DNA from 2 places in the Streptomyces sp. NPDC031100 genome. Region 1 is predicted to be linked to the other one. Evidence: riboswitches for the same ligand, from Rfam matches in the RefSeq annotation. Region 1 holds a riboswitch; the other holds the start of a gene.
What was found. Region 1 has a riboswitch for cobalamin ahead of ACZ5DS_RS00335 (cobalamin biosynthesis protein). Riboswitches for the same ligand answer to the same signal wherever they lie in the genome.
Positions count from the first base shown of each region.

Region 1 (5,558 bases):
GTGGTGCGAGGGCGGCATGTCGGGGTCGTGGTAGATCGCGATCGGGTTCTCGCCGAAGCCGCGCGGCGGCTGGATCATCACGACGACGTTCCCGAACTGCAGGGAGGCCAGGACGATGTCCTCGCCGTCCACGTACAGGCTGCCCGGCGGCTCGCCCCACGCTTCCAGCATCGCGTCCCGCAGCTCGGGGTCGAGCTTCTCGAACCAGGCCCGGTAGTCGGCGAGCGGCACCCGCGCGGGCGCTGCGGCCAGCTGGTCCTCCGTCAGCCACTCCACGTCGTGCCCGCCGGCCTCGATGAGCCGGTGGATCAACTCGTCGCCGTTGTCGGGGTAGTCGGTGAGTCCGTAGCCGGCTTCCTTCAGGGCGTCCAGGACGCGCACCGCCGAGGCGGGGGTGTCGAGGCCGACGGCGTTGCCGACGCGCGAGTGCTTGGTCGGGTACGCGGTGAAGACGAGCGCGAGCTTCTTGTCGGCGTTCGCCTTGTGCTTGAGCCGGGCGTGCCGTACGGCGATCCCGGCCACCCGCCCGGCTCGCTCCGGGTCGGCGACGTACACCGGGACCTCGTCCGGGCCCTGCTCCTTGAAGGAGAACGGCACGGTGATCAGCCGGCCGTCGAACTCCGGGATCGCCACCTGCATCGCCGCGTCCATGGGGGACAGGGCCGCGTCGGACTCCTCCCAGGCATTCTTGGAGGAGGTCAGGCAGAGGCCCTGCAGAACGGGCACGTCGAGGTCGGCGAGGGCCCCGATGTCCCAGGCCTCCTCGTCGCCGCCCGCCGAGGCCTGCGAGGCATGCGTACCGCCGGCCGCGAGGACGGTGGCGACCAGGGCGTCGGCCCGGCCCAGCAGCTCGTACAGCCCGGCGTCCGCACCGCGCAGCGAACCGCAGTACACGGGAAGCGCGTTGGCACCCTGCGCCTCGATCGCCGCGCACAGCGTGTCCACGAAGGCGGTGTTGCCGCTCAGCTCGTGCGCCCGGTAGAAGAGCACGCCGACGGTGGGGCGGCCGTCCCGGATCCCGTACGAGCCGTGCACCCCGTACTCCGGCATCTTCCGGGGCTCCTCGAACCCCTCGCCGGTCAGCAGCACGGTGTCGGACAGGAACCGGGCCAGCTCGGTCAGGTTGTCGGGCCCGCCCTCGACCAGGTACTTCAGGGCCTCCGCCACGACACCCGCCGGGACGGAGGACTCGGCCATCAGCTCGGCGTCCGGCACGGCCTCGCCGCCCAGCAGCACGGTCGGCACACCGGACGCCCGCAGCGCGGCCAGCCCGTCCTCCCAGGCACGCTTGCCGCCCAGCAGCCGTACGACGGCGATGTCCGCGCCCTCGACAAGGCCGGGCAGCTCGCCGGCCACGTCGACCCGGGTCGGATTGCCGATCCGGTACGCCGCGCCGGAGGCCCGGGCCGCCAGCAGATCGGTGTCGGCGGTCGACAACAACAACACTGTGCTCATGCAGGCGCTCCCGGTGGAATGAAAGGCAGTCCTTGCGGCGCGCCCGACTCGATGAGCCGCCAGAGCGCGTCGGTGTCCGCGTGCTGTTCGATCAGGTCGCCGAGCCGGTCGAGCTGCTCCTCGCGCAGCGCGGCGAACGAGGTGTCGGGGGCCGGCACGAAGCGGCGGCCCGCGGCGGCGGCCACCTCGCGCAGGAAGGCCCGCCGGAAACCGTCCGACTCCAGGGAGCCGTGCCAGTGCGTGCCCCAGGTCTGGCCGACCCGGCAGCCGTCCAGGAAGGCTTCGCCGCCGGTTACTTCGGCGACTCCGTGATGGATCTCGTACCCCTCGACGTGCTCGCCGAGGGCTTCCCCGGTCGGCCGGGTGAGGGTCTTCTCGCGGGCGAACCGCACGCGCACCGGGAGTACCCCGAGGCCCCGCACCTGACCGGCGCGCGACTCGACCTCGTCCTCGATGTGTTCGCCGAGGATCTGGAAGCCGCCGCAGATGCCGAGGACCGGGCGTCCTTCCGCGGCCCTTCTGACGAGGGCGTCCGCGAGCCCCCGCTCCCGCAGCCACGCGAGGGCCTTGACCGTCCCCCGAGTCCCCGGGATCACCACGAGGTCCGCGTCCGCCAGCTCCTCCGGCCGGTCCACGAACCGCACCACGACACCCGGTTCGGCGGCGAGTGCGTCCACGTCGGTGAAGTTGGACATGAGCGGGATGGCGCACACCGCCACCCGCAGCACGTCCTCGCCGACCGGCGGGGCGGTGTTCGACTCGCGTACCGTCCCACGGAGGGAGACTCGCAGTCCGTCCTCCTCGTCGATGCCGAGCCCGTGCTGGAAGGGCAGGACGCCGTACGTGTGCCGCCCGGTGAGCCCGTGCAGCATGTCCAACCCCGGCTCCAGCAGAGTGACGTCGCCGCGGAACTTGTTCACCAGGAAGCCGGCCACCAGCTCCTGGTCCTCGGGCGAGAGCAGGGCGACCGTCCCGAAGAAGGAGGCGAAGACGCCGCCGCGGTCGATGTCGCCGACGACAAGCACAGGGAGCCGGGCGTTCCGCGCGATCCCCATGTTCACGATGTCGGTCCGCCGCAGATTGATCTCCGCGGGCGAACCGGCCCCCTCACAGATCACCGCGTCATACGTGCCCCGCAACTCGGCGAGACACTCCAGCACGGTGCCGAGGAGCTGCTGCTGGCGCCCCCCGTGATACCCGCGTGCGCTCAGCTCGCCCACGGGCTTCCCGAGCAGCACCACTTGACTGCTCTGTTCCCCACCGGGCTTGAGCAGCACGGGATTCATCAGCGCGGTCGGCTCGACCCGGCAGGCCTGGGCCTGCATCGCCTGCGCCCGCCCGATCTCGGCACCCTCGCGCGTGACGAAGGAGTTGAGGGACATGTTCTGCGCCTTGAAGGGCGCCACCTTCACGCCCTGGCGCACCAGCCACCGGCAGATCCCGGCCGTCACGACGCTCTTGCCGGCGTCGGAGGTGGTGCCGGCGACGAGGAGACCACCGTTCACTTCCCACGTCCCTTCACGAGTCGGCGCGCAGCGAGCGTGACGCCGAGCGCGAGCAGGCCGACGCGGCGGGAGAGCCGTACCGCCCGGTCGATGTCGGTGACCCGGACGGCCCGTCCGGCGCCCCCGCCCAGCACGGGCCGGTGTTCGACGCGCCCGCCGTAGGAGAGCGTCCCGCCCAGCCGCACGCCGAGGGCACCCGCGAACGAGGCTTCGACGGGCCCGGCGTTGGGGCTCGGATGCTTGCGTGCGTCGGCCCGCCAGGCGCGCACGGCGCCGCGGGGGTCGGGGCCGGCCGCGGCGGCGAGTACGGCGGTCAGCCGCGCCCCCGGCCACCCCGCGACGTCGTCCAGCCGGGCCGAGGCCCAGCCGTAGCGGCGGTGGCGGGCCGACTTGTGCCCCACCATCGCGTCCAGGGTGTTGACGGCCCGGAACCCGAGCAGCCCGGGCACCCCGCCCACGGCACCCCACACCAGCGCGCCCACGACGGCGTCGGAGGTGTTCTCGGCGACGGACTCCACGACCGCCCGGGCGATCCCGTCGGCGTCGAGGGCCTGCGGATCCCGTCCGCACAGATGCGGCAGCCGCGCCCGTGCGGCCTCGACGTCCCCGGCCTCCAGGGCGCGTCCGACGGTCCGCGCCTCCCTCGCGAGCGAAGTGCCCCCGACCACGGCCCAGGTGGCGGCGGCGGTCAGCGCGACGGAGGCGACAGGGGAGCGGCGCACGGCGCGTTCGGCGGCGGCGCCCAGAGCGACGGCTCCGCCGGCGCACACGGCGGTGTGCAGCGCACCCCAGCCGCGGTGGTCGTGCCACAGTGCGCGTTCCACGGCTGCGGCCGTCCGCCCGAACACGGCGACCGGATGCCCCCGGCGAGGGTCACCGAGGAGCAGGTCGCCGAGAAGGCCGGCGGCGGCGCCGTACGCGTAGGAGCGATCGGCACCCATCGGCTCAGCCGGCCGTGGGGGCAGGCAGGGCCCGGTTACTGAACCTCGAACGGCAGCCGCGCATGGCGATATGTCCTCACTCAGGGTGTCCGCGCCCTGGTTCGACGAGACCGGCGGTGAGAGTTCCTGGCTCCCGGGATTCCTTCCCCGGTGACAGTGGCGGGACCGCGCCGGATTCGCACCGGCTTCCTCTCCTGCCGCCGTACATGGCGTGGGCAGTCCACCACGCCCCCGGAAGGGCCGTCAACTTGCCTTTGACCTGGGACGCCGGACTGTGCTGAGGCCCACACCGCGGCTGTTTCGGGCGGGGTGGAACGGCCCTGTGGGACCCCGTCCCGGACACACGTCCGCCCTGCCGGTCGGCTGAACACGCCGGACCGGCAGGGCGGATGCGGAGGATGTGCGCTCGGGCGTCAGGCCTTCGCCACGATCAGATGGATCCCGTACGCCACCGCGGCCGCACAGGCGGCGAAGCAGACGTACGCGCTCGTCACGGCCAGCGCCGCGGAGTTGCCCTGGGCCGCGGCCTTCTCCCGGCGGGCGAGCGCGGTGACGCCGAGGGTGAACAGGGCCACCAGGCCCATGGTCACGGCGAGGCTGACGCCGAAGACGGAGCCGAGGGCCGCCCAGTCGATCTTCATGGGGATGCTTCCTTCAGAGTCCGGGTTCGGGGTCAGACCGTGGCGGCCGGCGGGGTCGCCGGAGCCGGTTCGGCGGCGGTCTGGGCCGGGATGGTGGCCGTGAGGTCCTCGGTGACGGTGCCCGCGGGGGGCGGGGTCACCGCGGCGATGGCGGTGGTCACCACGCCGGCCGGCTCGGCGGTGCCGTCGACGGCGTTGACGTTGGTGTGGTCGACGACCTCGCGGCGGGAGATCTTCCAGATCGCGGCGCTGGCGCCGACCAGGAAGACGGCGACGAGTGCGGTGCCCCAGTCACCCAGGTCCGTGACGGACTCGGCGCCCGCGCCGACCAGCGCGGCGGCCGGGAGGGTCAGCGCCCAGGCGACGAACATGCGGGTCGCGGTGGACCAGCGGACCACACCGCCCTTGCGGCCCAGGCCCGCACCCATCACCGAGCCGGAGACGACGTGGGTGGTGGAGAGGGAGAAGCCGAGGTGGGAGGAGGCCAGGATGGCCGTGGCCGCGCTGGTCTGGGCGGCGAAGCCCTGGCGCGGCTCCAGGTCGGTCAGGCCCTTGCCCATGGTGCGGATGATGCGCCAGCCGCCGATGTAGGTGCCTAGCGCGATGGCCAGACCCGCGGAGAGGATGACCCAGGTGGGAGGGTTGGAGCCGGGGGCGAGGGAGCCGCCGGCGACCAGGGCGAGGGTGATGATGCCCATCGTCTTCTGGGCGTCGTTGGTGCCGTGGGCGAGGGAGACCAGGCCGGCGGAGGCGATCTGGCCGGCGCGGTAGCCCTTGCGGGTGGCCTCGCTGTCGGCGTTCTTGTCGATGCCGTAGGAGAACCGGGTGGCGAGCATCGCCGCGAGACCGGCCACGATCGGGGCGGCGACCGCCGGGAGCAGCACCTTGGTGACGAGCACGTCACCGTGGACGGCACCGAAGCCTGCGGAGGCGACGGTGGCGCCGACCAGGCCGCCCATCAGGGCGTGCGAGGAGCTGGAGGGCAGTCCCACCAGCCAGGTCAGCAGGTTCCAGAG
Region 1 covers NZ_JBVIGN010000001.1:63,371-68,928, reverse strand. Annotated here, with positions in the region: gene cobN (cobaltochelatase subunit CobN) at 1-1,455, opposite strand, end outside; gene ACZ5DS_RS00340 (cobyric acid synthase) at 1,452-2,960, opposite strand; gene ACZ5DS_RS00335 (cobalamin biosynthesis protein) at 2,957-3,901, opposite strand; cobalamin riboswitch at 4,003-4,141, opposite strand; gene ACZ5DS_RS00330 (hypothetical protein) at 4,315-4,542, opposite strand; gene ACZ5DS_RS00325 (inorganic phosphate transporter) at 4,575-5,558, opposite strand, start outside.

Region 2 (5,558 bases), on a different contig from region 1:
GGAGCACGCTGAGCAGCATCATCAGGAAGTACAGGGCGGTCCGCTTGCCGAGGGTGTCGGGGTTGCCGACCGACGGCGGATTGGCCGGGTACTTCAGGAACGGGACGACGTACACGGCCAGGAGCGCGCAGCCGGACAGCAGCAGCGCGGTCGCCCGCGGGCTGAAGCGGCCCACCCGGCCGAGCGCGAAGCAGTACGCGAGCGCCGCGATGCCGCCGAAGGCGACCCCGTAGACGAGGACACCGGTGGCGAGACCGGCGGTGGACTGCAGGGAGCGGGAGACGACTTCCATCCCGTGCTCGTGGGAGTGGGCTTCCTCGAAGCTGATCGCGCTGTCGACGTTCGGCTCACCGAGGAAGTAGGCGGCGACCAGGGCGAGCACACCGGCCGCAAGGCCGGCGAGCATGCCCCGCACGAGGAGGTTTCTTACCGTTGCGGAGTTCATGGGTGTGCGGCGTCCCCCGCCTCAGTGGCAGGGGAAACCGAGCAGGTGACGGGCGTCGTGCACCCACTCGTGGACGTCCGTGCCGCTGAACACGGAGGTGACGCCCTGCTCGGCGCCGACGAAGTAGAGCAGGACGAGCATCAGGATGCCGAAGAAGACAGCCCAGGGAGCTATCGCCTTCAGCGGCAACGTGGCGGGAACGACGGGGGTGGTGGCTGTCGGCTGGGCGACGGTCTGCGCCATGGCAGAACCTCCTCTGGGAGTTCGCGTCCCATCTCGGTGGTGCACAGGACGACGGCCACGGGTCTGACTCACGAAACGCCCTTGGGGTGTCTCGCATACAGTGGCGCGACCGTGCCGGATTCCCACCGGCTTCCGTCTCGCCGTCGTCAATATCGGACAGACCGTACCGCGCGCCGCCTGCCTGGCCAAGACCGCACCCCCTTGGCGTGATCTTCCTCTCGGCAAATACCCAGTCCCGTCAGCCCGTTCTCGGCGAAGATCCGGCCTGTTCTCAGCGAAGGCCGTCGACGCCGCGCCGCTCCCGGGAGGCCGCAGCGAGCCGCGGCGGTGTGAAGGTGTAGAGGCCGAGGATCTCCGGCAGGGGTGCGACACCTGGGCCGCCCGCGCGTACCCAGTCCGTGATGTCCTCCGTCGCGTCGGGGTCGTTGACCAGCCCCAGCCATACCGGCCGGCCACCGGCGGCCCGGCCGGCCGCGGAAGGCTGTACGACGATGACGTTGGCCTGCTCGCACACGTCGAGGCAGGCGGAGATGCGCACGGGCACCTGTGCCCGCAGACGCGCGGTCTGCGCCGCGTGATCGACGCCGATCACCTTGGGACTGCCGCAGCAGCAGTCCCGGCACACGACGACACGGCACGGCACCGGGCGGCCGGCCCCCTCCGCAACCACCTCGTCACCGAACCTCTCTCCGGCCGGCCTCTCGGGCATGCCGCACCACCCCTCCCCCGGGGAGATCCGCCCCGGTGTCCGTCGAGGAGGCGACCGCGTGAGTCTCCTGGCTCTCGGGTCGTCGCTCGTCCCGGCCTTCCCGCCCCACGCGGGCAGTGGCCTGTCGGAACTCGCTCACCGATCACAGTGGCGGGACCGCGCCGGATTCACACCGGCTTCCTCGGATCGCCGTCGCCTTGTCGCCGATCATCATCCCATCGCGGACGAGACGCCGTCATGCGGGCGCGACCAGCGACCCGTGGGCCCTGACCCTGGCTGGAAGTCGTCAGCGCTGGAGCCGTCGGTCCTAGAGTCGGATGCTCCAGGTGACCTCGGTGAAGGAGCTTGACCACAGTGGCGGATCAGCGGGTTGTCGTCGTGACCGGCGGGGGCACGGGCATCGGGGAGGCCACGGCCCGGCTGTTGCGTGAGGGTGGCCACCAGGTGGTCGTCTCCGGCCGCCGCCCCGAGCCCCTGCAACGCCTCGCGCACGAGACCGGGGTCCTGGCGTATCCCTCGGACGTCGGGGACCCCGATGCGGCCGAGGGTCTCGTGCGAGCGGCTCTGGACTCCTACGGACGGCTCGACGGACTCGTGCTCAACGCAGGAATCGGACGCGGAGGAGCCGTCGGTGACCTGTCCTCGGCCGACTGGGACGAAGTGATGCGCACCAACCTCACCGGTCCGCTGCTGCTCCTGCGCGCGGCGATCCCGCACCTGCTGGAGTCCAGGGGTGCGGTGGTCGCCGTCGCATCGGTGTCCGCGCTGCGCAACGGCGCGGGCAACGCCCCGTACGCCACCTCCAAGGCCGCCCTGCTCCAGCTCTGCCGTTCCGTCGCCGTCGACTACGGGCGTCAGGGGGTGCGGGCCAACATCGTGTGCCCCGGCTGGGTACGAACCGAGATGGCCGACCGACGCATGGCGCGCTTCGTGGAGGAGGCAGACCTGCGGGACGGGGGCGTGGAGGCCGCCTACGAAGAGGCCACCCGGCTGCTGCCCATGGGACGACCGGGTGACCCGCGCGAGATCGCGGAGGCGATCGGCTGGCTGCTCTCCCCCGCCGCGTCGTACGTCAACGGTGCCGTGCTCACCGTCGACGGCGGGGCAACGGCCCTCGACCCGGGAACACTCGGCTTCGACTTCCACATCGCGCCACGCGGAGGCGAGGACTCGACCGCTCCGCAGTGAGTACCGCCCGCTGTCCGGGGACAAGGTCGTCATCACGCTGCACGGATCACCGGCCTACGCGTGGACAACGGTCGAGGTGGTCACGGGGGCCCTTGACGGTGATCGCGGTGAAAACGGCCGACGGAACCGTACGGGACACGGTCCGCCCCTCCGGTAGGAGCCGCGGCGGGGCTCCAGTGACAGCCCCGCCGACGGCTCCGGGTGCGCGCTCAGGCACCCACGGCTGACGCCACCGAGTCCTGCAGGATGCCGAGCCCCTCGGTCAGTTCTTCGTCCGTGGAGGTCAGGGCCGGCATGAGCTTCACCACCTCGTCGTAGGAGCCCGACGTCTCCACCAGGAGCCCCCGGGCGAATGCCCCGTCAGCGACCTGCCGGGCCATGCTCGGCTCCCGGAAGGCCAGACCCCACACCAGGCCACGACCACGCGACTCCGCCACATGCGCCGCGTGCCGATCGGCGAGCTCGCCCAGCCTCTCCTCGAACAGGAGGGCCCGTTCCTGGGTCCGCTTCTCCAGGGTGCTGTCCGCCCAGAACTCCCGCAGGGCGGCGGCCGCCGTCACGAATGCCGGGTTGTTGCCGCGGAACGTGCCGTTGTGCTCGCCCGGTTGCCATACGTCCAACTCGGTGCGGAAGAGCGTGAGGGACATCGGCAGGCCGTATCCGCTGATGGACTTGGACAGGCAGACGATGTCCGGCGTGATCCCGGCGGCCTCGAAGCTGAAGAAGGGCCCCGTGCGGCCGCAGCCCATCTGAATGTCATCGATGATCAAGAGGATGCCGCGCCGGCTGCACAGCTCCGCGAGGTCGGCGAGCCAGGTCGAGCCGGCCGGGTTGACGCCGCCCTCACCCTGCACGGTCTCCACGATGACGGCTGCGGGGAGATCCAGGCCGCTGCTGCTGTCGGCAAGCATGCTGTCCAGCAGCTTCAGCCCGGACACCTGGCCTCCGGCGAACCCGTCGTAGGGGATGCGCAAGGTGTGTCCGAGCGGAACGCCGGCACCCGCGCGCTTGGCGGCGTTTCCCGTAGCGGCCAGTGAACCCAGCGACATGCCGTGGAAGGCACCGGTGAAGGCGACGATCGTCTGACGCCCCGTCACCTTGCGGGCCAGCTTGAGCGCGGCCTCCACGCTGTTGGTCCCGGTGGGGCCGGGGAACTGTACCCGGTAGTCCAGTCGGCGCGGGCCGAGCACCCGCGCCGCGAACTCGGTGAGGAAGTCCTCCTTGGCGGCGGTCAACATGTCCAGGCTGTGGGTCACCCCGTCCTTCTCGAGGTAGTCGAGCAGCGCCCGTTTGAGCACGGGGTGGTTGTGACCGTAGTTCAGGGCGCTGGCACCAGCGAAGAAGTCCAGATAGACGCGGCCGTCGCGATCGAACATGCGGCTGCCGCGCCCCTGGTCGAACACCACCGGCCAGTTCCTGCAGTAGCTGCGGACTTCAGACTCGATTGTGGGGGCGATCATGATGTCTCCTCGGAGAAGGCGTGCAGGGGAGGGGGGCTCATCGCCGTCGTAGGCGTTGGCGGGGCGTGGGGAGGGGGTATGAGGGTGTACAGGCGGCACCCATGCCAAGGGCGGTGCGCGGCTGCCATCGGCCGGAGTCGTGAAGGCTCAGGGCGAAAGCGCCGGTCTGCTGGGCGTACATCTCAGAGGCGAGACCGACAGCGAGACCGACAGGACACATGCGGCGAGGAATCGGCGGGTGACGCGCCGCGTCTCGGCCAAGGAGGCCGGAAGGGCCGGCAGAAGCAGCGTGACCGAGGTCGCGGCCACACCGTTGCAGCTGCCTAAGTGCATGGCCATCACTCATTCACCGAGCAGGAAAGGCACGGCGAGGACCGCCATGCCCGTGAGCACGAGCAGTACCGAGGCTCCGGCGCACCGCAGTAGCGGCCCGCCGCAGCGCACGGCAGCGGCGGCTGCCAGGGCGTAGCCGATCAGTGCGGCCGCAGCCGGCCCCAGCAGCAGAAGGGGGACGGCACCGTCCCGAGCCGTCCCCGCACAGGCGAAGGCGCAGCATGCGGTGCCGACGGCCGCGATGACGGCCTTGGCGGGGCCTCGTTCGGAGGGGCTCCGCTCGCCGGGGCGCAGGCGCGTGGCGATCCGGGCGGCGGTGCGCACGTTGGTGAAGCAGTAAGAGGTCAGTACGGCAGCCGTCGCACCGGCGAGCACCCAGCGCACCGGTGCGGAAACCGAGTCCTGGGCTGCCGGTGCCCCGGGGGCCAGCCGCTGGACCGTGGCCAGCCCCAGGTAGACGACGGCCACCGAAGCCGCTCCCAAGGCCACGCCCGCGGCCGTGCGCCTCGGCCCGGCAGCGGCGACGGGGACGACGGCGGTGACTGCTTCCCATCCGACACCGGCGAAGAACAACGCCGCGAGGGCGAGCCACTGACCGCCGTCGGGAGAGAGTCCCGACGGCGCGAGCGGCGTGTGCGAACCCACCGCGGGTGCGGCGGGCCAGCCCCATGCGGCGCAGGCCAGCGCCAGGGCCCCGGTGGCCCAGGGACGCAGCCGGAGCACAACGGCCGGAAGCGACCACGGACTGAGTGCCGCGAGCACAGCCACCGCGAGGACACCGAGGGCGAGCAGGAGACCGTCCGCCCCCGGACGTGGCGGAGAACCGCCTGCGGCCGTCAACAGGCAGGTCGCGGCGAACCATGCGATCGCCGCCTGCCCGGCGGTGAAGGCGATGGCGAAGGCGCCGTCCACCGCCCGTTCCGCCCATGAGCCCAGCAGGGCCCCGACGGCTCCCGCCAACGAGGTCGATGGCACCCTCGCGCGGACCAACAGGGCCAGCATGAGGCTGATCGATCCGCCCAGCAGGATGTGGGCCGACCAGACGAGCAGGCTGTGCCCGCCCGCCAGGGCCGCGACGACGGGAGGCATGACCAGCATCCCGGCTCCGAGGACGCCACCGGAGACGTGTGCGGCGATCTTCAGGTCCGGCCTTCGCGCCGTTCGGGCGTCCGTATCCGTT
Region 2 covers NZ_JBVIGN010000002.1:263,704-269,261, reverse strand. Annotated here, with positions in the region: gene ACZ5DS_RS05455 (CbtA family protein) at 1-445, opposite strand, end outside; gene ACZ5DS_RS05450 (CbtB domain-containing protein) at 467-688, opposite strand; cobalamin riboswitch at 724-869, opposite strand; gene ACZ5DS_RS05445 ((2Fe-2S) ferredoxin domain-containing protein) at 960-1,397, opposite strand; cobalamin riboswitch at 1,458-1,580, opposite strand; gene ACZ5DS_RS05440 (SDR family NAD(P)-dependent oxidoreductase) at 1,752-2,585, shown strand; gene ectB (diaminobutyrate--2-oxoglutarate transaminase) at 2,795-4,045, opposite strand; gene ACZ5DS_RS05430 (amino acid:polyamine antiporter) at 4,388-5,467, opposite strand.
Region 2: it holds a riboswitch for cobalamin, as region 1 does, so the genes downstream of both, ACZ5DS_RS05445 ((2Fe-2S) ferredoxin domain-containing protein) here and ACZ5DS_RS00335 (cobalamin biosynthesis protein) in region 1, are expected to answer to the same signal.